DNA from 4 places in the Pantoea osteomyelitidis genome. Region 2 is predicted to be linked to each of the others. Evidence: predicted binding sites of a transcription regulator. Region 2 holds the regulator's gene; each other region holds the start of a gene.
The links. The regulator PhoB, encoded in region 2, activates phosphate uptake and scavenging genes when phosphate is short. The targets are predictions, from matches to a motif close to CTGTCATAAAACTGNCNNAT.
Positions count from the first base shown of each region.

Region 1: glpT (glycerol-3-phosphate transporter) is a predicted target of PhoB. The motif match lies at 3,611-3,630, and genes of this name have one in related genera.
Region 3: pstS (phosphate ABC transporter substrate-binding protein PstS) is a predicted target of PhoB. The motif match lies at 4,082-4,101, and genes of this name have one in related genera.
Region 4: rbsK (ribokinase) is a predicted target of PhoB. The motif match lies at 2,379-2,398, and genes of this name have one in related genera.

Region 1 covers NZ_JBGFSN010000001.1:214,708-220,818, reverse strand. Annotated here, with positions in the region: gene metE (5-methyltetrahydropteroyltriglutamate--homocysteine S-methyltransferase) at 1-888, opposite strand, end outside; gene metR (HTH-type transcriptional regulator MetR) at 1,062-1,994, shown strand; gene ABU178_RS00995 (DUF1456 family protein) at 2,087-2,566, shown strand; gene ABU178_RS00990 (carboxylate/amino acid/amine transporter) at 2,606-3,466, opposite strand; gene glpT (glycerol-3-phosphate transporter) at 3,772-5,109, shown strand; gene yigL (sugar/pyridoxal phosphate phosphatase YigL) at 5,144-5,944, opposite strand; gene pldB (lysophospholipase L2) at 5,998-6,111, opposite strand, start outside.
Region 2 covers NZ_JBGFSN010000004.1:124,360-130,470, forward strand. Annotated here, with positions in the region: gene ABU178_RS05510 (SbcC/MukB-like Walker B domain-containing protein) at 1-1,974, opposite strand, end outside; gene sbcD (exonuclease subunit SbcD) at 1,971-3,194, opposite strand; gene phoB (phosphate response regulator transcription factor PhoB) at 3,391-4,080, shown strand; gene phoR (phosphate regulon sensor histidine kinase PhoR) at 4,095-5,408, shown strand; gene ABU178_RS05530 (PstS family phosphate ABC transporter substrate-binding protein) at 5,428-6,111, shown strand, end outside.
Region 3 covers NZ_JBGFSN010000011.1:139,563-145,673, reverse strand. Annotated here, with positions in the region: gene ABU178_RS18920 (AroM family protein) at 1-404, opposite strand, end outside; gene ABU178_RS18915 (DUF1177 domain-containing protein) at 406-1,344, opposite strand; gene ABU178_RS18910 (OPT/YSL family transporter) at 1,367-2,911, opposite strand; gene ABU178_RS18905 (IclR family transcriptional regulator) at 3,020-3,784, opposite strand; gene pstS (phosphate ABC transporter substrate-binding protein PstS) at 4,205-5,248, shown strand; gene pstC (phosphate ABC transporter permease PstC) at 5,335-6,111, shown strand, end outside.
Region 4 covers NZ_JBGFSN010000003.1:312,909-319,019, reverse strand. Annotated here, with positions in the region: gene ABU178_RS03800 (aldose 1-epimerase family protein) at 1-73, opposite strand, end outside; gene fucP (L-fucose:H+ symporter permease) at 70-1,395, opposite strand; gene rbsK (ribokinase) at 1,405-2,322, opposite strand; gene deoC (deoxyribose-phosphate aldolase) at 2,500-3,180, shown strand; gene deoR (DNA-binding transcriptional repressor DeoR) at 3,197-3,961, shown strand; gene ABU178_RS03775 (2-hydroxyacid dehydrogenase) at 3,964-4,911, opposite strand; gene ettA (energy-dependent translational throttle protein EttA) at 5,097-6,111, shown strand, end outside.

The DNA of each region.
Region 1 (6,111 bases), on a different contig from region 2:
GACGTTACGGCCATTGATCACGCCGAGAGAGAGCAACCAGTCCGCAGGAATCTGTTGATTCAACTGCGCAATGTCGTCGCGACCATGCACCAGATCCAGATGTAGCCCCTGAACCGGCAGCGTACGAATCACGTCAATATTCTGACCAATGCTGTCAAAATAGGTGGTCAGCAGCAGGCGGGTTGTGCCCTGTAAGGCGTCATAGGCAGGCTGAAACGCCTCGCGCCAGGCCTGTGGCAGCTCCAGCGCCAGCGCCGGTTCGTCAATCTGCACCCACTCGATATCGCGTTTCGCCAGCTCGGCCAGTACCTGCTGATAAACCGGCAGAATATCGTTCAGCAGAGAGAGACGATCAAACTGCTCGCCTTTCACTTTGCCCAGCCACAGATAAGTTACCGGACCCAGCAGCACAGGCTTCACTTTATGGCCCAGCGCCAGCGCCTCATCCACCTCTTCCAGCAGCTGTGTCCAGGTCAGTTTGAACTGCTGCCCTTTGGTAAATTCCGGCACCATGTAGTGATAATTGGTGTTAAACCATTTAGTCATTTCTGCTGCTGCGGCCGGTTCTCCGCTCGGCGCACGACCACGTCCCAGACGGAACAGGGTATCAAGATCCACCGAACCATCTTTATTCTGATGGCGCGCCGGTACGTTGCCCAGCAGCAGGCTGGTGGTGAGAACATGATCGTACCAGGCGAAATCGCCCACCGGCAGCAGATCCACGCCCGCCTCTTTCTGTTGTTGCCAGTGGCGCGCGCGCAATTCACGACCCACCGCCAGTAATTCTTGCTGCGTGCTGTTGCCCGCCCAGTAACTCTCCTGCGCTTTTTTAAGTTCGCGATGCAGGCCGACACGGGGGAAGCCGAGCGTATGGTTCAGTATGGTCATCAGATGTTCTCCAGATATTTTTGATGCTTTGGCGTCGCTGGCGCGGTTAAAACCTGAGGTGAAAGCGCGCCCGCCAAAGATGTTTAGCCGTCCAGATGTTTACACTGCTATCATCTGCGGGTAGTGTATGTTCCTCAAGCGCAAATTGTTCAATCTCGATGTGAAGGACTCTCATGATCGAACTCAAACACCTGCGGACGCTGCAGGCACTCAGGAATACCGGCTCGCTGGCGGCGGCCGCTGCTCAGCTCCATCAAACGCAATCGGCGTTATCGCATCAGTTCAGCGATCTGGAGCAGCGTCTCGGTTTTCGTCTGTTCGTGCGCAAAAGCCAGCCGCTGCGTTTTACGCCGCAGGGAGAGATTTTGTTGCAGCTGGCGGAACAGGTGTTGCCGCAGATTCAGCAGGCGCTACAGGCGTGCCATGAACCGCATCAGACCGCTCTGCGCATCGCTATTGAGTGCCACAGCTGTATTCAGTGGCTGACGCCCGCGCTGGATAATTTCCGCCAGAGCTGGCCGCAGGTGGTGATGGATTTCAAATCGGGCGTCACCTTCGATCCGCAACCGGCGCTCCAGCAGGGCGAGCTGGACGTGGTGCTAACCTCAGATATCCTGCCGCGCAGCGGGCTGCACTATTCGCCGATGTTTGATTTTGAAGTGCGTCTGGTGCTGGCGCCGGACCATCCGCTGGCGCAGAAAGCGCATATTACGCCGGAGGATCTGGCGAGCGAGGTGTTGATGATCTATCCGGTGCAGCGCCAGCGCCTCGATATCTGGCGTCATTTTCTGCAACCCGCAGGCGTCAGTCCGGCGTTGAAAAGCGTGGATAACACCCTGCTGCTGATTCAGATGGTGGCGGCGCGCATGGGGATTGCCGCCCTGCCGCACTGGGTGGTGGAGAGTTTTGAGCATCAAAAGCTGGTGGTCACCAAAACCCTGGGGGATGGGCTGTGGAGTCGGCTTTATGCGGCGGTGCGCGATGGCGAACAGCGGCAGCCAGTGCTGGAAGCCTTTATGCGTTTTGCGCGTCAGCACGCCTGTGAGCATCTTCCTTTTGTACGGGATGCTTCACGTCCCGGCTCGCTGCTGCCCTCCTCGCCCTGATTCCGTCGGGCGGACAAAATGCCGCCTGTTATCCTCCGGTTCCCTGGCCTATAATGCGCAGCCTCTGTTAATGACCCAAAGAAGAACTCACCATGACCAATAACGATATTCTGCGCAGCGTGCGCTATATGCTCAATCTCAGCGATGCGAAAATGGTGTCGATCTTTGCGCTGGCAGAGAGCGAAGTGCCGCTGGCCGACGTCCAGGCGTGGTTGAAGAAAGAGGACGACGCCGCGTATCGTCCCTGTCCGGATGTGCTGATGGGCTATTTTCTTAATGGTCTGATTTTTTACCGTCGCGGCAAAAGCGACGATGCGCCTGCGCCTTCGATCGAGCGCAAGATGAACAACAACATCTTTATGAAAAAGCTGCGTATCGCCTTTGAGCTGAAAACCACCGACATCCCGGAAATACTGAAAAAAGCGAACTTTATTGTTTCTCAGGCGGAAATTGGCGCGATTTTCCGCAAGCCGGATCACCATAATTACCGCGAGTGCGGCGATCAGATCCTGCGCAATTTCCTGAAAGGGCTGACGCTGATCCATCGCCCACCGGCCAACAAACCCGCGTAAAAACAGAAAAGGCATCGGGATACGATGCCTTTGCGCCTATTATTTGGCGGAGTGTCCGACAATCCAGCGCTTATGTACCCACAGCGAGGCGCAGATCACCGCCGCGCCCAGGATAAAGCTGGTCCAGTGCGGCTGCTGCTGCCAGATCGCCAGATTAACCAGCAAACCAGCGGGCACATGCATATTGTTCATGATGCCCAGGGTGCCGGCATCCACCTGCGTCGCGCCGTAGTTCCACATAAAGTAGCCCAGCCCGGACGCCGCCACGCCCAGCCAGACCAGAATGCCCCATTGCAATCCCGTGGTCGGCAGCTTTTGCGGATTGCCCCAAAGCGTCCAGGCGATAATCGCAATCAATACCGCACCGAGGTAAAACCACGAAAAAGCCGTATGCTGCGGCATCGGCCGCGTCTCCTGCAACCGCTTATAGCCCACCATCCCCACCGCAAAACAGATATTCGCCAGCTGCACCAGCAGCAGGCCGAACCAGAAATGTTCGCTCACTTTGTCGTAGCGAATAATCGCCGCGCCAGCCACTGCCAGCAGCGCGCTGAAGGCGTAGCCGATGCGCAGCGGACGCTTGCTGATCAAATCATAAATCAGCGTAACGTAGAGCGGCGTCATCACGGTAAACAGCAGAAACTCTGACACGCTGAGGTAGAGATAGGCTTCAAAGCCGAGCAGATACATGATGCCTAACTGCAACATTCCCACCAGCATATAAAGCAGCAATGTTGAAGCGCGATAGCCGCGCCAGCGTAGAAACGGCAGGAAAACCAGCGCCGCCAGTGCCAGACGCATCAGCACCGAAAACCAGCTGTCGACCTGCCCAGCCAGATATTCGCCGATCAGGCTAAAGGAAAACGCCCACAGAATGGTGGTAACAATCAGTAATGCCACGATAACAGTCCCGAAAAACAGTGAACCGCTAGTGTAAACAAAGCCGTGCGCGAAGGGCGAAATATCTGGTTTACATCTGAGCAATATACAAGCAGACAATCCCATGCGCGAATAGAGCCACGTTTTGACCTGATCCGCGCGTGAGTGTCACAAAAGTGTAATAATTTTGTCATATATCACAGTAACGCAACGTGACTACCCCTATCCTGTGCGCGAAATGGAACATTAGCGGCAAATTTCTCTTTATCTGTTAACAACAGTGAATCTTGTCGAAAAAATAATACTGCGCCCCGGAGGCCAGACACATGCTAAGTATTTTTAAACCTGAGCGTCACCAGCCGCGCGTGGCGACCGATCGCGTCGATCCGCTTTATCGCCGTCTGCGCTGGCAAATTTTTATCGGCATCTTTTTTGGCTACGCCGCCTACTATCTGGTGCGGAAAAACTTTGCGCTCGCCATGCCATATCTGGTTGAGCAAGGCTTCTCGCGCGGCGATCTCGGCTTTGCGCTTTCCGGTATCTCTATCGCCTACGGCTTTTCGAAGTTCATTATGGGTTCGGTCTCGGATCGCTCGAACCCGCGCGTGTTCCTGCCCGCCGGGCTGATACTCGCCGCTGCGGTAATGCTGTTTATGGGATTTGTTCCCTGGGCTACCTCCAGCATAATGGTGATGTTTGGGCTGCTGTTTCTCTGCGGCTGGTTTCAGGGTATGGGCTGGCCGCCTTGCGGCCGCACCATGGTGCACTGGTGGTCACAAAAAGAGCGCGGCGGCATCGTCTCGGTGTGGAATTGCGCCCATAACGTTGGCGGCGGCCTGCCTCCGCTACTGTTCCTGCTCGGCATGGCGTGGTTTAACGACTGGAAAGCCGCGCTCTATATGCCCGCCTTCGGCGCCATTCTGGTCGCGATCGTGGCTTTTGCGCTGATGCGCGACACGCCGCAGTCGTGCGGACTGCCGCCGATTGAGGAGTATAAAAACGATTATCCGCCGGACTATAACGCGCAGCATGAAGAGGAGCTGACGGCGAAACAAATTTTCATGCAGTACGTGCTGCCGAACAAGCTGCTGTGGTATATCGCGCTGGCTAACGTCTTTGTTTACCTGCTGCGTTACGGCATTCTCGACTGGTCGCCTACCTATCTGAAAGAGGTAAAGCATTTCACGCTGGATAAATCGTCGTGGGCCTACTTTTTCTATGAATATGCCGGTATTCCCGGCACCCTGCTCTGCGGCTGGATGTCCGATAAGGTTTTCCGGGGCAATCGCGGCGCGACCGGCGTCTTCTTTATGACGCTGGTGACCATCGCGACAATCGTCTACTGGTTGAATCCGGCGGGTAATCCGGGCGTGGATATGGCCTGCATGATTGTTATCGGCTTTTTGATCTACGGGCCGGTGATGCTGATTGGCCTGCACGCGCTGGAGCTGGCGCCGAAAAAAGCAGCGGGCACTGCGGCGGGCTTTACCGGACTGTTTGGCTACCTTGGCGGCTCGGTCGCGGCCAGCGCCATTGTCGGCTACACGGTAGATTATTTCGGCTGGGACGGCGGTTTTCTGGTGATGATTGTCGGCTGCGTACTGGCGGTGATTCTGCTGCTGCTGACGATGATCAACGAACATCGGCATAAGCAGCGGCTGTAATAAACAATAAGGCCGGGTAAACCGGCCTTTTTACTTACGCCAGAAACATTCTGCGCAGTGTGTGCGGCACCGCATCATCACGGTTGCTGCCGATCACTTCCAGCTCCGGCAGCAGGTCCTTCAAACGATAGTGCGCATTGTCCATGATGCAGCCTTTGCCCGCCATGGTGAGCATCTCTTTGTCATTCATCCCGTCGCCAAAGGCGATGCACGCCTCCAGCGAGGTATGCAGCCGCTTCGCCACTGCTTCCAGCGCATGACCTTTGGAGACGCCGCCCGCCATCACTTCCAGACAGGTGGGCAAAGAAAAGCTGACGTTGACGCGATCGCCCCAGCGCGCGGCAATCGCCTGCTCCATCGGGATCAGCTGCTCCGGCTCGTCGCTGGTGAAAAACACCTTGCTGATGCCATCGGTCGGAAGAATGCCCGGCTCAAACACCTGATAGTTAAACACCGACTCACGGAAATAATCCTGTTCCGCCGGGCGGTGACGGCTGATAAACCATTCGTCATCGCGGTAGACGTGGGTCAGAATCTGCGGGTCGCTGTATTTCAGCCTGTAGAGATCGTGCGCAATATCTTCATCAAGGTTATGGCTGAAAATTAGCTCGCCGTCGGCATTGTGCACGCGCGCGCCGTTGGCGGTAATCATATAGGCGGGAATGCCAAGCTTATCGCGCATCTGCCCGACGTCGATATGGTGACGTCCGGTGGCGAACACGAAGTGAATATCCTGCGCCACCAGCTGTTGCAGCGTTTCATGGGCAAAGGGTGTCAGGGTATGTTCAGGTGAAAGCAGCGTGCCATCCAGGTCGGATGCAACGATGTGGTACATGTAAACCTCTGGTATCGATGTCAGTTGGCCGAAGCCGGTAGAGTAATGACGCATCAGCCGTGGCGGTCAAAAAAATCGACCACGGCATTCAGCGCTTCGGCACGCATCCTGTCTTCTTCGAACAAGATCTCATGACGCGCGCCCTGAATAATACGCGGCTTACCGCC
Region 2 (6,111 bases):
GAGATTCTGCTGCGCCAGCGCTGCCTGGCGCTGCTGCTCACGTTTAGCCGTGCCTTGCTCGTACAGCTCCGCCACGCTCTGTTTCAGAGCCGCCAGGCGACGCTGGTTTTCACTCAGCTCAAGCTGGCTGTATTGTTCGATGGCCGGATGGGTGCAGGAGCCGCAAAGCGGGCAGGGCTGATGCGCCTCCAGCCGGGCGCGGTGATCCGCCAGACTGGCGATCTGCTGCTCCAGCGCGCAGATTTTCTCCACGTCCTGTAACTGCTGTTGCTCCGCCTTATAGCGCTGGCGCAGCGAAGTGAGCGCCACTTCCGCCTGCTGGTACCCCTGTTCGCCTGCCGCATGGCGCTGCTGTCGCGTCGTCAACTGCTGCTGTAGCGGCTGCCAGCGGGAAAGGATCAGCGTCAGCTGCTGTCGGGCCGCGCGCGCTGCATTCAGCGCGCCAAGTTTCTGGCGCAGCGCCTCACCGGGATACTGCTGTTCCAGCGCGCTGAATGCCTGCTCCGCCTGCTCAACCGTCTGCAACGCCTGCTGCTCCGCCTGACGAAGCGGCTGCGTCTGCTGTTCGCTGTGATTCAGCTGCTGCTGATGACGGTGGTTATGCTGCTGTTGCTGCGCAACCTGCTGCGCCAGCGCAGTGAGCGCCTGCTCACGCTGCGCAATCTGAACAAAGCGATCCTGCCACAGACGCAGCGATTCGCCCCAGCGCGCCACGTCCGCCTGGTCGCGTCGCCACAGCACAAGCTGGTCGATTTTTGTTTGCAGCGCGGCGCGCTCCTGCGTCAGGCGCGTGAGATCCTGCTGCGTCTGGCTGAGCGCCTGCTGCTGCTGCGCGCTGCTGCGCTGCTGCTGCGTCTGCTGCTGTTGCAGGCTGGCAATCTGCTGATCGAGCGGGATAACCTCTTCGCTAATCAAGGTTTCCTGCTGCTGCTGCGCCTGCAAAAGCTGCTGACGCGCCGCCTGCTGCTGTTCATAACGCTGCTGTTGCGTTTCCTGCGCCTGTTGCGCTTGTTGCTGCTCTGTTTCCAGCTGCAGCTGCTGTTGCGTCAGGCGTTGCTGTTCCGCCTTCAGCCGGTCGCGCTGCTGCCAGTCGGCACGCAGCTTTTCTGCCGGCTCGCCGCGCGCCAGCCGCTGACGCAGCGGCTCCGCCTCGCGCCAGGCCTGTTCCGCCTCGTCGCGTGCGCTGCCAGCCTGCTGCATCTCCCCCTGCATGCCGTTTGCACGCGTCAGCCACTGCTGCTGTCGCTGGCCCAGATCAGATTGTTGAGTAAGCGCCTGCTCCGCTTCTGAGAGCTGCTGTACCTGCTGTTGCAGGGCGTCGCGCACAGCGGGTTCCAGCAGCGTCATGCCGCCCGCCCGCGCCTGCAACGCCTCCAGCGCCGTTTTCGCCTGCTTGTGTTTGTCGTAGACCATCATTGAGATCTCGCCGTAAATCTCAGTGCCGGTCAGCTCCTCCAGCAGTTCGGCGCGCTCGCCCGGTTTGGCATTCAGAAAAGCGGCAAACTGGCCCTGCGACAACATCATTGAACGGGTAAAGCGGGCAAAGTCGAGGCCGGAAAGCGTTTCTACCGCCTTCAGCTTGTCCGCCACCTTATCCGCCACGATCTGATTATCGATGCAGCGCGCCAGCTCAACGCGCGGTGCCTGCAGCTTGCCGTCCGGCAGGCCACGCGCGCGGTTCTGACTCCAGAAGGCGCGCCAGGCTTCGCCTTTTACCTCAAACTCCACTTCCGCCAGACATTCAGCGGTGTCACGGGTAATCAGCGGGTTCTGCGTCTGCGAGATCACGCCGAGGCGCGGCGTCTGGTGATACAGAGCAAGGCAGATGGCGTCCAGCAGGGTGGTTTTGCCCGCGCCGGTCGCGCCGGTAATGGCGAAAAGTCCGTTGCTGGCGAAAGGCTCGCTGCGAAAATCGATAAACCATTCTCCGCGCAGGGCATTCAGGTTCTTAAAGCGCAGGGTAAGAATTTTCATGACGGTTCCTGCTCCTGCATCTCAGCCAGCGTCACGCGGAAAAGCTGGGTTAACTGCTGCTGCGCCAGCGGGTCGAGATCGGTTTCCTGGATCAGCCGGCGTTCAAACACTTCTTCTACCTTGAGTTCATTCAGGGTCTCGTTGCTCATTCGCTCAATAACGCGGTTGCGCTGCTCGCGGCTGCGTCGCACCAGTAGCACCTCAACCGGCAGATCCTGAGTCAGCGTCTCAATGCGTCGTTGCAGATCGCTGAGATACTCCTGGGTGGTCACCTCGATATCGAGCCAGACCGGCTTCTCTTCCTGCCAGTGATGAAAGACGCTGAGCTGCTGTTCTATCTCCGCCAGCGATCCCTTCAGCATCTGCATCGGCTGGAACAGCGGCACGGCGAGCGGCGTGACGGCGGCCAGCGCGCCCTCGGTAAACGCCAGCAGGCAGACGCTTTTCTCGCGTCCCAGCTCGTCAAAGCTGAGCGGGATCGGCGATCCGCTGTAGCGGATATGATCCTGATCGGCGATGCGCTGGGCGCGATGGATATGGCCGAGGGCGATATAGTCGGCGGGCGGGAAGGCCTGCGCCGGAAAAGCGTCGAGGGTGCCGATATAGATATCGCGCACCGAATCGCTTTTGGTGACGCCCACCGTGGTGAGATGGCCGGTGGCGACAATCGGCAGCATCAGGCCGAGCGCCTCGCGCCGCGCCTGTGCCGCCACAAAGCAGCGCTGATAATGCTGACCAATCGCCTCCAGCAGGCTCAGCTGTTTCTCCCGTCCCGACTGTCCCGCCTTGCTGCGCAAAATATCGCGCGGGCGCAGATAGGGGATGGCGCAGAGCAGGGCACCGGGTTCGCCGTTGCGCTGGTTGAGCAGCAGCACCTGCTCTTCGATGTCGGCGCTGGCGGCGGCGATGACGCGGGTATTAAGACAGGCCAGCAGCTCGCGCGACTCATTCAACGTCGCCACCGAATCGTGATTGCCCGCCAGCACCACCAGCTCACAGCCGGTGGGCTGTAGCGCCACCACAAAGCGGTTGTAAAGTTCGCGCGCATAGCTGGGCGGCGCGCCGGTATCGAAAATGTCACCGGCCACGATGACCGCATCAACCTGATGCGTGCGCACCTGCTGCAACAACCAGTCGAGAAACGCCTGATGCTCCGCCGCACGGCTTTTGCTATAGAAAAACTGGCCAAGATGCCAGTCGGAGGTGTGAATAATACGCATAAATTTCCCTGGCCGATGCAAATCGCTGCTGGATTATACCCACTTCAGCGCTGAAAGAATAAAACGCCATCATCCTCTCATAATTAGCTTTTTTCAGCCGCGCCGGGGTGGTAGGTTTTTCATAAAAGTGTCATAAAACTGACGCATAATGACGCCGCAAATCCCAGTGATGCCAGTCACATCTGCAGGAGTAATAATGGCTAAGCGCATTTTGGTTGTGGAAGATGAAGCCCCTATCCGTGAAATGTTGTGTTTCGTTCTGGAGCAGAATGATTACCAACCTATCGAAGCGGAAGATTATGACAGCGCGATCGGGAAACTGATTGAACCCTGGCCAGATTTAATTCTGCTCGACTGGATGTTGCCCGGCGGCAGCGGCATACAGTTTATCAAGCATCTGAAGCGCGAAGCGATGACGCGCGATATTCCGGTAATGATGCTTACCGCGCGCGGCGAGGAGGAAGATCGCGTGCGCGGCCTCGAAGTCGGCGCCGATGACTACATCACCAAGCCGTTCTCGCCCAAGGAGCTGATGGCGCGCATCAAAGCGGTAATGCGTCGCATCTCGCCGATGGCGGTGGAAGAGGTGATAGAGATGCAGGGGCTGAGCCTCGATCCTTCATCGCACCGGGTCATGTCGGAAACCCAGCCGCTGGAGATGGGGCCGACGGAGTACAAGCTGCTGCACTTCTTTATGACCCACCCGGAACGCGTTTACAGCCGCGAACAACTGCTGAACCATGTCTGGGGCACCAACGTTTACGTGGAGGATCGTACCGTTGATGTGCATATCCGTCGTTTACGTAAAGCGCTGGAGATCTCCGGCCACGATCGCATGGTGCAAACCGTACGCGGAACCGGGTATCGTTTCTCTGCCCGCTACTGAAGGGAGTCTCAACCGTGCTGGAACGACTCTCCTGGAAGAGATTACTGTCAGAACTCTGTCTGGCCTGCGTACCGGCGCTGATCCTGGGGCTACTGCTGGGCGGGCTGCCCTGGCTGCTGCTGAGCGCCGTGCTGACGGTGCTGTTCTGGCATTTTTATAACCTGATGCGCCTGTCGCACTGGTTATGGATTGACCGCACTATGACGCCGCCCAACGGCCGCGGCAGCTGGGAGCCGCTGTTCTACGGGCTGTATCAGATGCAGCTGCGCAACCGTCGGCGGCGTCGTGAGCTGGGCAATCTGATCAAACGCTTTCGCAGCGGCGCTGAATCCCTGCCCGATGCGGTGGTGCTCACCACCGAAGAGGGTGCCATTTTCTGGTGCAACGGCCTGGCGCAACAGCATCTGGGGCTGCGCTGGCCGGAAGATAACGGCCAGAATATTCTCAACCTGCTGCGCTATCCTGAATTCTCCCGCTATATCCGCCAGCGCGACTTCAACAAGCCGCTGACGCTGGTGTTGAATAATCAGCACCATATGGAGTTCCGCGTGATGCCCTACAGCGAAGGGCAGTGGCTGATGGTGGCGCGTGACGTCACGCAGATGCATCAGCTGGAAGGAGCGCGCCGTAACTTCTTTGCCAACGTCAGCCATGAGCTGCGCACGCCGCTCACGGTGCTGCAGGGTTATCTGGAGATGATGAACGATTCCGTGATGAACGAACGTTCACGCGGCAAGGCGCTGCACACCATGCAGGAGCAGACGCGGCGCATGGACAGTCTGGTGAAACAGCTGCTGACGCTGTCGCGCATTGAGGCGGCGCCCGCCATCAATCTGAAAGAAACGGTGAATGTGCCGATGATGCTGCATCTGTTGCAGCGCGAGGCGGAGACCCTGAGCAGCGGCCGTCACGAGATCCATTTCCATACCGATCCCCATCTCAAGGTGTTCGGCAATGATGAGCAGCTGCGCAGCGCCATTTCCAACCTGGTCTATAACGCGGTAAACCATACGCCGGACGGCACGCGCATTGATATCAGCTGGCTGCGCGACAAACAGGGCGCGCACTTTACCGTATGCGATAACGGACCGGGCATCAGCGCGGAACATCTGCCGCGCCTGACGGAACGTTTCTACCGCGTGGACAAGGCGCGATCGCGCGCCACCGGCGGCAGCGGGCTGGGACTGGCGATTGTGAAGCACGCCCTCAGCCATCATAATTCGCGTCTCGATATCACCAGCGAACCGCATAAAAAAACCTGTTTCACCTTCACTCTGGCGCCGAGGTTGATTGTCACCGCCGGGATGCAGGAGAATGCGGTGCACTGATCGCCACCGGATTCCTGAAATGAGATGTTTTCTGCTGTTAGCCGTTCTGATTTTTCCCGCCGCCTGGGCGCAGCAGAGCACGCTGACGGGCAACCTGAGCAGCGTGGGTTCCGATACGCTTGGCTACCTGATGACGCTCTGGGGAGAGGATTTCAGTGGGCTGTCGCCCGGCGTGAACGTGCAGGTGCAGGCGGCAGGATCCTCAACGGCGCCCACCGCGCTGGCTGCGGGCGCCGCCCAGCTCGGTGCAATGAGCCGTCCGATGCAGGCGGAAGAGCGTCAGCTCTTTGAAGCGAAATATGGCTATCCGCCGCTGGCGGTGCCGGTAGCGATGGATGCGCTGGTGGTGGTGGTCAATCAGGCGAATCCGCTACGGCGCATCGCGCTACAGCAGCTGGATGCGATTTTTTCTGTTACCCGTCTGTGCGGCGCGAACCGCGTGCCGCAGCGCTGGGGCGATCTTGGGCTGACGGAGCCGGGCTGGTCGTCGCGCACCTTTCAGCGCTACGGTCGTAATTCCGCCTCGGGAACCTGGGGGTTTTTCAAACAACAGGCGTTGTGCAAGGGAGATTTCCGCGCCGACGTGGCGGAATTTCCCGGCTCCGCCGCCGTGGTGCAGGCGGTGGCCACCGCGCCGGACAGCATCGGCTATGCCAGCTTTGGCTTTCACCTCAGCGGGGTGAAAATGCTGTCGCTGGAGATG
Region 3 (6,111 bases), on a different contig from region 2:
CCTGCGCGGCGCGTGCCCACCAGCGCATTCAGCGTCGGCGGCAGGATCTGGTCCGGCTCGATCAGCCAGGCGCTGCGGCTGTGCAGGCCGTGGAATTCGCCGGTACAGAGCAGCACGATAATCTCGCAGCCCTGCTGTTCCAGCTCGAATATCTTTTCCTGCACGGCAATACCCACCGCAGGTTTGCCCATTACCACCGCACGCCCGTCGAGCAGACGTGAGGTGAGCACCGCGTTGCCCGGCTGTACCGCAAAGCGTTCGGCGATGGTGGCATCATCAAGACCGTCCAGCACGCCAGCGTGGATACAGGCTACATGCGCGGGCAGGACAGCGTCGAGAATCGGCGTGATATCGCTGCGCGGCGCCTGACCAATGGTCAGGGTACCGATTTTACCGATCGTCATCTCAGGCTCCCGGTTGACGTTTTTGCAGATGCACCAGTGAACCGTAGAGATTCAGCAGGTGCTGATATTCATCCCGGTTAAAGAATGCACAGGTGCCGCGGGTAAACTCTTTCGCCACTTCCACCGCATATTTACAGGCAAGGGCGATGTCGGTTTCATGGCTGGCGCCGGTACCGCAGCCCGGTACGATGCCCACGGCGGTAATGGCGACGCCAACCACCGGCGCGCGGGTGGCAATCGAGGGTTGCAGAATGCTGTTCAGGTGATAAACGCCGTTGCCGTACGGTGTGATGTCCTGAGTGGTGATGGGGAAGGTGACCGGCAGCTGACCGGTAGTCATCTCCATGATGCGCAGCAGATCTTCTGAGACGCGCAGGATGTAGCCCTCTTTCACCGTGGGCGAAATGGCAAAACCTTTGTGGTTGATGATGCGGTTGCCTTTAGTGGTATCGATAGAGAGTACGGCGTCCATCTCATCCGAAACTTCCTGCTCGTTCATATCTTCGGTTTCTACCGGCGAGTCCATGAAGTCCACTGGCTCATGCGGACGCGTCGGCGCATCCGGGCAGATATGGGTGGTGACGATCACATCGCCAGGCAGGCTGTCGCCCTGTCGCTGCATCTCCGCCAGCTTCAGCGCGCTTGCTACCGCCGCCACGGCGCCGTCGGCGTCAGAAACCATGCCGATACGGCCCGGACGTGCGCCGATACCGCCGAGACGGCCGACAATACCCAGCGTTGGCGCGCTGCCGCCGCTGCGTTTTCCCTGGGCGCCGGGGATGACGATCTTCACAAAATCGGTTTTACCCTTCGGTCCGCTGACTTCTTTAACGCTCACTTCAAGACCGCTGTAGCCCGCCAACAGCTCTTTAACCTTCTGGCCGCTGGCGTATGCGCTGTCGAGTAACTCAAATACCTGTAGTGTCTGTTGTAAGCTCATCGTTTTTCTCTGGAGAATAGAATTATTTTTTGCCGCCCGGCAGGACGGAACTAAAGAAGCTGAACAGGGCATCACCGGCAATCAGTCCGGCCGCCAACACTTCCATTTTATTACGCATCGACTCACCGCCTGTACGTAACAGCACAGAACGGATAACGATGCCGATAATCACGGCCCAGCCCGCGAGCGGGTTGTTGATCAGCAGGCCGGTCGCCAACAGCACGCCCATCTGACGGCCTGGCCCGCCGATCAGCTGGATCAGCGCGCCGGGAATGGCCCACATTAACAGAGACTTGGCGATGTCTATCGAAACGCCGGCATTGATCGCCGCAACATAGACTTTCGCTACTGGCGGCACCAGGCCCTGGCTAAAATAGTCCTTGAAGATAAACAGCACTACCGGCATGGCGACCACAAAGGCCAGCATGGCGGCAAACAGCTGCTGGCGGCGGCCTTCCAGCTCAAAACGGCTGTGCTCGCCTTTGCCGCGCAGGATCCAGCCCGCTTTGAGGTCGTAACCCATATCGGCGAACGCCGGGCCGGTGGCGGCGGAGAAACCGCATAGCATGGCCAGCGCTTCCGGCGGAAAACCGATCAGGATGCCGATCAGCAGGGTAATCAGCGCCACGGCAAAAGCCGGGAACCAGCCGGAGTGCATGGCCGCCAGGCCAACGATCATCTCATGCAGAAAGGCGGCGAATGCGGCGTAGATCACAAACGCCAGCAGCCACGGCAGCGAGAGATGGGCATACAGGCCGCTGCCCAGGGCGATCAGCATCGCTATCACTAAAAAGCCGATGGCGCCAAAGCGCAGCGTTTTGCCCACATGCGCATTCTGTGCGGCGGGCAGCGCTTCGTTGTTCTGCCCGGCGTAAGCGGGATCGGTTTTGCTGGTGCGGATCAGCTTAACGATCTGGAACAGTGCGACCACGCCAGCCCCGGCCATCACGCCGTGCGGGATGTAGAGCTTGTTGATATCGATGCCAAACAGCGGCTGCGAATAGCCGCGCAGCAGGAAGCCCACGCCCAGCATCCCCAGCGCCCAGATGTTGCCGATAAAGGCGGTGCCCAGCGCCGCCATGGGAAATTTAAACCAGGAGCCTACCGCGCCGATAGCGATACCGGTGCCGAGCAGCGCCGCCTGCTTGCCGCCCTGATCCCCCGCCTTGATCGATTCGGCGGCGGCAATACCCGGCGGCCATGCGCCTTCCGCCGGAAAGATGCGCGTATTGAACATACGATAAAGCAGATAGCCATCCAGCAGCATCGCCAGCGACACGCCGATAAACATCGGCATCACTAAATCCTGACGGCCAAACAGCCAGGGAATCGCAATCGGCAGCAGCAGCGAGTTGGCCGCGCCGAAGGTGGCCGACGAGGTAGCGCTCTGCGCCAGGTTCTGGATATGCACCGAGCGGAAACGGGCGAAGCTCTGTAGCGGAATACGCGCCACGATCATCGCCGCCATCGCGCCAATAATCGCGGTGTTCGGCGTCACGCCCAGGGTGGTTAACAGCTGGACGCCAATAATGGCGCCAAACACGCTGAGCGCCAGCAGCAATAGCAGCGTGGCGGGCGCAAAGCAGCTGGGGTGCGTTTCGTGTTCGTCAGGCTTTTTCTCGGTATGAACAGTGTGACTCACGGTAGTTCTCCTGGCACAGGCAAAGTGAAAACACTAAAGCGGATGGGTAACCAGCGTATCACCCGTTTTTTGCGCGATAGCGTTGGCCGTTTGTTTTAATAAAGAAGCAATGCGCTGAAGTTCATCCTGGGTGGCAAGCGCCTGCGGAAAAGAGAGGCAAAACGCCACGGCTTCATGACGGGCGGGATCGCCGACCGCACAGCTGACCGACGCGGTATCGGCGACCGATTCATTCACTGCGGTGGCAAATCCCAGCGCGCGCGCTTTGTCTATGGCTGCGGTCAATGTCGACTCGCTATAAGGCGTACCGCTCAGTTGCGACACTACCAGCGGGCTGGCGAAGAAATCCCGCAGCTGATGTTCAGGCAGGCGCGCCAGCAATACGCGTCCGGTTGAGGTTCCCCAGGCGGGCGATCGTGAACCAGGCCAGGTCACTACCGGCAGCGCGTGGCGTCCGTGGATTACGCGCAGCACCAGAATCTCCTGATTATCGAGCATGGAGATATAGCCGGTATAACCGGTGCGCTCGCACAGTGAATGCATCTCGGCGTCGACGTAATCGTTAAGCGTCGCCTGGCGGCTTACCAGATGAGAGGCGGAAAGAATCAGCGGACCGGGCAGAAAAGTGCCCTGCGCTTCATTTTTTTCCAGATAGCCATAGGATTCCAGCTGGCTCATCACGCGCGAAGCAGTGCTTTTCGGCATGCCGAGCTGATTTATCACATCGTTCACGCGGATACCCTCCTGACGAGCAATCATCAACTTAAGGATGCTGGCGGTAGTTTCTAACATTGACATGGTTAAGTCTCAATAAATGGGACCAGGTTCTTGTAAATGAGACTGCAAAATGAGTGCCAAAGATTACTACGCTGACTTTGCAGAAAAAACACAGGCGTGGAAAAAACTAACAGATCATAAACGGGCCCCATACGGGTGCAACGCTTTAAGCGGGTGCAGATTTTTGCCGTTTTTTTGCGCTGATTAATGCCGCGTAACAGCACGACGCCAGCGAAACTGATGTTATCTCAGGATAAAACTGGGCCGGTTTGCGGATTTCTTTTCTTTATTAGCCACGGACCTGCTCTGCTTTCCGGGCTGTCATAAAACTGTCATATTTCCTACATTTTACTGTCACTAAACTGTCCTATTTTGCCTCCAGCAGCAATCAACAATCTTATAAAACGGCAATTTGCCTGACCTTGCTCCCCTGGAGGGAATATGACACTGATGCGTAGCACCGTAGCCCGAATCCTCACCGCCACCCTCGCTGTAAGCGCGGTTTCTGCCTTTGCAGCCACCGACCTGACCGGTGCTGGCGGGACGTTCCCGGCGCCGGTTTATGCCAAGTGGGCAGCAGAATATCAGCAAGCCACCGGTAGTAAAGTTAACTACCAGGGTATCGGTTCGTCAGGTGGCGTGAAGCAGATTATCGCCAAAACTGTCGACTTTGGTGCGTCTGATGCGCCGCTGAAAGATGAAGACCTGCAGAAAAATGGCCTGTTCCAGTTTCCGACCGTAATCGGCGGCGTGGTGTTGGCAGTCAACCTGCCGGGCATCAAATCGGGCGAACTGACGCTGGACGGCAAAACCGTTGGCGACATCTACCTCGGTAACATCAAGAAGTGGAACGACCCGGCGATCGCCAAACTGAACCCGAACGTTAAGCTGCCTTCTACCAACATCAACGTGGTTCGTCGCGCTGACGGTTCCGGCACCTCTTTCGTCTTTACCAGCTATCTGGCGAAAGTGAACGAAGAGTGGAACAGCAAAATCGGCAAAGGCAACACCGTTAACTGGCCGACCGGTCTGGGCGGTAAAGGTAACGACGGCGTAGCCGCATTCGTGCAGCGTCTGCCTGGCTCCATTGGCTACGTTGAGTATGCCTATGCCAAGCAGAACAACCTGACTTACACCAGGTTGCTTGATGCAGATGGCAAACCGGTTGCGCCGAACGAGCAGAGCTTCAGCAATGCCGCAAAAGGCGCCGACTGGAGCCAGTCTTTTGCCCAGGATCTGACCTATCAGAAAGGCAATGACGCCTGGCCTATTAGCTCCACCACTTTCATCCTGGTTTACAAAGATCAAGCGAATGCTGATAAAGGTAGTGAAGTGCTGAAGTTCTTTGACTGGGCTTACAAAAACGGCGGCAAGACAGCCACCAGCCTGGATTACGCCACGCTGCCTGATTCGGTCACCGAGCAGATCCGTGCAGCCTGGAAATCCAATATCAAAGACAGCTCCGGCAAAGCGCTTTACCAGTAATGGCATACCAGAGGCCGAATCCGTTCGGCCTGTTACAACGGGCGGCATTGATGTCGCCCTGACTTCCTCTGAATACTGAGACTTCTATGGCTGCTACTAAGCCGACGTTCAAAGCGCCGGGCAAGCAAGGGGACATCATTTTCGGTGCGCTGGTTAAGCTGGCTGCGCTGGTTGTGCTATTGCTGCTGGGCGGCATCATCGTCTCCCTGATCATCTCTTCCTGGCCGAGCATTCAGAAATTTGGTTTCTCGTTTCTCTGGACCAAAACCTGGGATGCGCCCAACGAACAATTTGGCGCGCTGGTACCGATCTACGGTACTGTCGTGACCTCCATCATCGCGTTGGTTATCGCCGTGCCGGTGAGTTTCGGCATCGCCCTGTTCCTGACCGAACTGGCGCCGGGCTGGCTGCGTCGTCCGCTGGGCACCGCCATCGAGCTGCTGGCGGCGATTCCGAGCATTGTTTATGGCATGTGGGGACTGTTTATCTTCGCCCCGCTGTTTGCTGAATATTTTCAGACGCCGGTCGGCGATGTGATGGCCAATATTCCGATTATCGGCGAGCTGTTCTCCGGCCCCGCCTTCGGCATCGGCATTCTCGCGGCGGGCGTGATCCTCGCTATTATGATCATCCCTTATATCGCTTCGGTGATGCGCGATGTTTTCGAACAGACGCCGGTGATGATGAAAGAGTCGGCCTATGGCATCGGCTGCACCACCTGGGAAGTGATCTGGCGCATCGTGCTGCCCTTTACCAAAAACGGGGTGATTGGCGGCGTAATGCTGGGGCTGGGTCGCGCGCTGGGTGAAACCATGGCGGTGACCTTTATCATCGGTAATACCTACCAGCTCGATAACGCCTCG
Region 4 (6,111 bases), on a different contig from region 2:
AGTCGTTGCTTTTCAGCAGCGTCACAGGCATGTCGTGAAACTGATCGCGACGTAACGGTAAGTGGGTTTTCATGGCAACTCCTCCACCAGATGGCCTGCCGCTGTCGCCCGATCTCTATGACGCAGCTCGCCCCAGAAATAGAAGCCAACCCAGGCAAAGCACAGCAGGGAAACGCCAAAAGCCAGCTGCATCGAGCCCAGGTGGTCGGAGACATAGCCCTGTAACGCAGGCACAAACGCCGCACCGACAATCGACATCACGATAAAAGCCCCGGCGACTTCCGTATATTTATTTTCTACCGTCGCCAGCGTCCCGGCATAGATAGTGGCCCAGCAGGGACCAAACAGCACGCTGACAAAGACGGCCGCATAAACAGCGGAGAAATTGGGCACGAACATCACCCATGCCAGCGTTAGCACGCCCAGCAGCGAGTATACAATCAATACTTTTTCCGCCCGGAAGCGCGTCATCAGGAAATTGGCCACAAACTTACCGATAAAGAAGCAGATAAAGCTGTAGATCATAAAGTTTGAGGCGTGCCGCTCGTTAAGCGCGCCCAGCGTCAGGGCAAGTCGGATGGTGAAAGACCATACCGCAACCTGCATCCCGACATACAGGAACTGCGCAACGATGCCGCGTCTGAAGTGGCGATTGTTCGCCAGGTAGCGGAAGGTTTCGCCCAGCGAAGGCAGCGCTTTTTCGTTGCTTTCCGGTTTGCAACGCGGATAGCGCGTAAACATAAACAGCAGCATCACCACAACCAACACCATTACCAGGTATTTATAGGGTTCCAGCGTATGCTCCAGCATAGTGAGACGAAACGCATGCGCCTGCGCTGCGCTCATGCCCGCCATCTGGCTTCCCAGGCTGTCGCCATCCTGAAACACCAGATATTTGCCTAATATAATGCCCATCAGAGCGCCAACCGGATAAAACGTCTGGCTGATGTTCAGACGCAGGATGGCATGCTTGCGATGACCAATCATCGAGCTATAGGTATTGGCTGCGGTTTCAAGAAAGCTGAGCCCGACAGCAATGGCAAAAATAGCCGCCAGAAACATGGTGTAGGTTGCCATATGGGACGCCGGATAAAACAATATGCAGCCCAGGATGTAAAGCGCCAGCCCCATCAGAATCGCCAGCTTGTAACTCGCCTTACGGATCACCAGCGAGGCCGGAATCGCAATAAGAAAGTAACCGCCATAGAAGGCGCTCTGTACCAGCGCGCTGGCAAAATCGCTCAGGGCAAACACGCTCTTGAACTGCGTGATCAGAATGTCATTTAAGCTGGCGGCACATCCCCAAAGCGGAAACAGGCAGGAGAGCAAAATAAACTGAAAAAGCGGCGTTTTATTAAGGTAGCCATCAGGCTGCTGGACAATGTTTGGTTGCATAACAAGGCCTCAGTTAACGTTATGAAAACGCTGGAAGGTCTCCGCGTCCGGATAAGAGCGCTGTGTGCCACGTCGGGTGACGCTACAGGCGGCATAGGCGGACGCCAGCTGCATCGCCTGGGCGACGTCGCCTGTTTTTATCAGCGAATGGGCAAAACAGCCGATAAATGCATCTCCTGCGCCGCTGGTATCCACGGCGTTGACGGGCGTTGGCGCGACCCGATACGTCTCTGTACCGTGCATCCATAGCGCGCCCCGGCTGCCAAGCGTGATGATCAAATTTTTCAGGCCCCGTTTCAGCAACGACTGACCCGCAGCTTCTACCTGCTCATCAGTCTTTACGGGCAGGCCGGTAAGGATTTCCAGTTCGGTCTCATTTGGCATGAAATAGTCGCACTGGCAGGCGTAGTGGATATCCAGGTTCGCCACTGCAGGGGCCGGATTAAGGATGACTTTGATACCCTGCCGACGGGCAAAATCGATGGCGTAATAGACTGTCTCCAGCGGGATCTCCAGCTGCAGAATCAGCAGCTGACAGCTTTTCAACGCTTCTGCCGCCGTATCAATATCAGTGGGTTTCAGATAGTCATTGGCACCTTTCACGATCAAAATGCGATTTTGCGACTGGTCATCGACAAAGATCGGCGCGACGCCGCTGGAAGTGCCAGGCATTGTTGTCACATAGCGCGTGTCTATACCCTGCTGTTGCAGGTTCGCGAGCGTATTCGCCGCAAACAGGTCATCACCGACTTTGCTTACCATCATCACCTGCGCGCCCAGTTTTGCCGCGGCCACCGCCTGATTTGCCCCTTTTCCTCCACAACCAATCGCAAAGTCGGGTGCCTCCAGGGTTTCGCCTGCTTTAGGTAACGTGTTGGTGTAGGTGATGAGATCCACCATGTTGGATCCAATAACCGCAATCTCCATTTTTTCTCCCGGCTGTGTTTAGCAAAAATGTTATAAAAATAACACTAACAGGTCTTTATCGTTAATTTTGTGACAATAATCCCACCGCGATTATTTTAGTTAATCGCTTTTTGCGGTGATTGACAGCAAACCTGCAATGTTATTATTTTAACAAAAACCCTCATCAAGGAGAGCACCATGAGCCAGACCATTTCCGATTTTGCCCGCTATATCGATCATACTTTGCTGGCGGCAGACGCCACCGAAGCACAGATTCGTCAGCTTTGTGCGGAAGCCAGGCAGCATCATTTTTATGCTGTTTGCGTCAACGCGGGTTATGTCCCGCTGGCCAAATCCAGTCTTGATAACAGCCCGGTGAAAATCTGTGCCGTGATCGGTTTTCCGCTGGGCGCAACCTTGAGCGCCGTGAAAGCATTTGAAGCGCAAAGCGCTATCGCCGCAGGCGCACAGGAGATCGATATGGTGATCAATACGGGCTGGTTGAAAAGCGGTAACCTCGCGGCGGTTGAGGCGGATATCGCTGCCGTACGTGAAGTTTGCGGGTCGATCCCTTTAAAGGTAATATTGGAAACTTGCCTGCTCAGCGAGACGCAAATCATTAAAATTTGTGAAATTTGCCGTGATTTGCAGGTCGCATTTGTAAAAACATCAACCGGTTTCAGCACCGGTGGCGCACGGACAGAAGATGTCAGGCTGATGAAAGCCACCGTGGGCGAGCAGGTCGCAGTAAAAGCCTCGGGCGCGGTACGCGATCGTCAGACCGCGCAGGCGATGGTTGAAGCAGGCGCAACACGGATCGGAACCAGCGCTGGCGTGGCGATTGTCACTGATGCGATGTCTGCTACCACAGGGTATTAAATAAACAGAGATGGTGATGGAAACCCGGCGCGACGAACGTATATATAAGCTGGCTCAGGCGTTGAAGCGCACTGACAAGCTTCACCTGAAAGATGCCGCTCAGCTGTTGGGCGTTTCAGAAATGACCATTCGCCGCGACCTGAATGAAGCGGGTTCGGTGGTGGTACTGCTGGGCGGCTATATCGTCAGCGATCCGAAAAGTCATGCCGGGCACTATTTTGTTTCCGATCAACATGGCCAGAATGCGGCGAAAAAGCAGCGGCTGGCGCAAGCTGCCGCCAGCCTGATCGATGAAAACGATACGGTGTTTTTCGATTGCGGCACTACCGTGCCTTATATCGTGGACGCCTTGCCTGACACCCTGCCCTTTACCGCCATCTGCTGTGCGATGAATACCTTTCTGGCGCTGAAAGAGAAACCCGCGTGCAACGTCATCCTGAGCGGCGGAGAATTTCATGCTGATAACGCACTGTTTACGCCGATCGGCACCCACTCCATCCTGGACGATCTCTGCCCGACGCTGGCGTTTATCTCTGCCGCCGGTATCGACAGCGAACAGGGCGCAACCTGTTATAACCTCAACGAACTGGCGATGAAACACCATGCCATGCGGCGCGCGCGTCAGCGCGTGCTGGTGGCGGATAGCAGTAAATATGGCAAGGTGCTGCCCGCCAGAATCGGCGAACTGCAACGTTTCGATCTGCTGGTGAGCGACAGCGCGCCGGAAAAGACGCTGCAAGCATGGCTGACGCAGCATAAGGTGCCGCTGCGCCTGCCCTGACATTACGCCCAGCGGTTTTCAATCGTCTCGCCGTCACGCAGACGGCGCAGGTTGTCGCATACGCCCGCCACGTTGCCCGCCAGCGAAATGTCCGTCACGCCGCCAATATGCGGCGTGGCGATCACATTATGACGGAAGACCACATCCTGTGGGTCCGGCGGCTCCTGCCAGAAAACGTCCAGCCCGGCGCCCGCCAGGGTTTGCCTCTCCAGCGCCGTCAGAAAGGCGGACTTTTCAATCAGCCCGCCGCGTCCGAGGTTGATCAAAAAGCTGCCGGGCTTCATCTGGCTGAGCGCCTGACCATCAATGATGTGATGCGTCTGCGGGTTGTCCGGCAGGCTGAGCACCACGAAATCGGATTCTGCCAGCAACGCCGGCAACTGCGCCATCTCGCCAACCCAGGCCAGACCATGGGCACGAGCAAAATTCTCATCCGCTTCGCGCTTTACTCCAATCATGCGCATGCCGAAGGCCAAAAGCCGCTTCGCCAGCGCTTTGCCGATACCGCCCAGCCCCACCAGTCCAACGGTTTTTCCCATCAGACCCATGCCAACCGGCTGACCAAGACGCTGGCGGGCCAGGCAGTTGGCGATCTCCTGCTGTTGGCGCGCCAGACCAATCATCATCCAGATGCCCAGCTCCGCCACGGAATCGGCGTTGCCGGAGGTGTCGGAAGGCACGTTGGCGACCATCACGTTTTGCGCCTTCGCGGCGGCGATATCCACGCCTTCCAGCCCGGCACCCGCTTGCTGAATCAGCTTCAGGCGATCCGCCGTCGCCAGCAAGGATGCATCGACTTTGCACATACCGGGGATCAACGCGTCAAAACCGGCCAGGCTCTCCGCCGCGTGGCCCGCCGACGCGACAAACTCCACGTCCGGTAATGTCTGCCGAAATGACTGGATCATGCCGCCCCAGGCGTTTTCATCCGCTGCGATCAGTACTCTCATCGATCTTCCCCTTTTTTTACAAAATCGCAGCATAGTCCCGGCATTGTGTGTAAATCAAACAGTTATCCCACAGGCAACGCCTCTTCGGAATTAACCCCTGCCTGTGGCTGTGATTGGACGGTGAAAAAGGCTAAACTTCGTCATCTGATAAATCACCATACAGACTCCAAGAGGCTCATTACAACGTGGCTCAATTCGTCTATAGCATGCATCGCGTCGGCAAAGTGGTTCCGCCGAAGCGTCATATTCTGAAGAATATCTCTCTCAGCTTTTTTCCCGGTGCAAAAATCGGCGTTCTCGGCCTGAACGGGGCCGGTAAATCGACCCTGCTGCGCATTATGGCGGGCATTGATAAAGATATCGAAGGGGAAGCGCGCCCGCAGCCGGGCATCAAAGTGGGCTACCTGCCACAGGAGCCGCAGCTCAACACCGAACACACGGTGCGCGAATCTGTTGAAGAAGCGCTCTCTGAAGTGGTCGGCGCGCTGAAGCGTCTGGATGAGGTTTACGCGCTCTATGCCGAGCCGGATGCCGACTTCGACAAGCTCGCCGCTGAACAGGGTCGTCTGGAAGAGATTATCCAGGCGCACGACGGTCATAACCTCAACAGCCAGCTGGAGCGCGCCGCTGACGCGCTGCGCCTGCCGGACTGGGACGCGACAATCGGCAACCTCTCCGGCGGTGAACGCCGCCGCGTAGCGCTGTGCCGTCTGCTGCTGGAAAAGCCAGACATGCTGCTGCTCGACGAACCTACCAACCACCTGGATGCTGAATCCGTGGCCTGGCTGGAGCGCTTCCTGCACGACTTCGAAGGTACCGTGGTGGCGATTACCCACGACCGTTACTTCCTCGATAACGTTGCCGGCTGGATTCTGGAGCTTGACCGTGGCGAAGGCATTCCGTGGGAAGGCAACTACTCCTCCTGGCTGGAGCAAAAAGATCAGCGTCTGGCGCAGGAAGCGTCCGCAGAAGCGGCGCGTCGTAAGTCGATTGAGAAAGAGCTGGAGTGGGTGCGTCAGGGCGCTAAAGGCCGTCAGTCGAAGGGCAAAGCGCGCCTGGCACGCTTTGAAGAGCTGAACAGCACCGAATACCAGAAGCGTAACGAGACCAGCGAACTCTTTATTCCGCCGGGTCCGCGCCTGGGTGACAAAGTGGTTGAGGTGAATAACCTGACCAAATCCTATGGCGATCGCGTGCTGA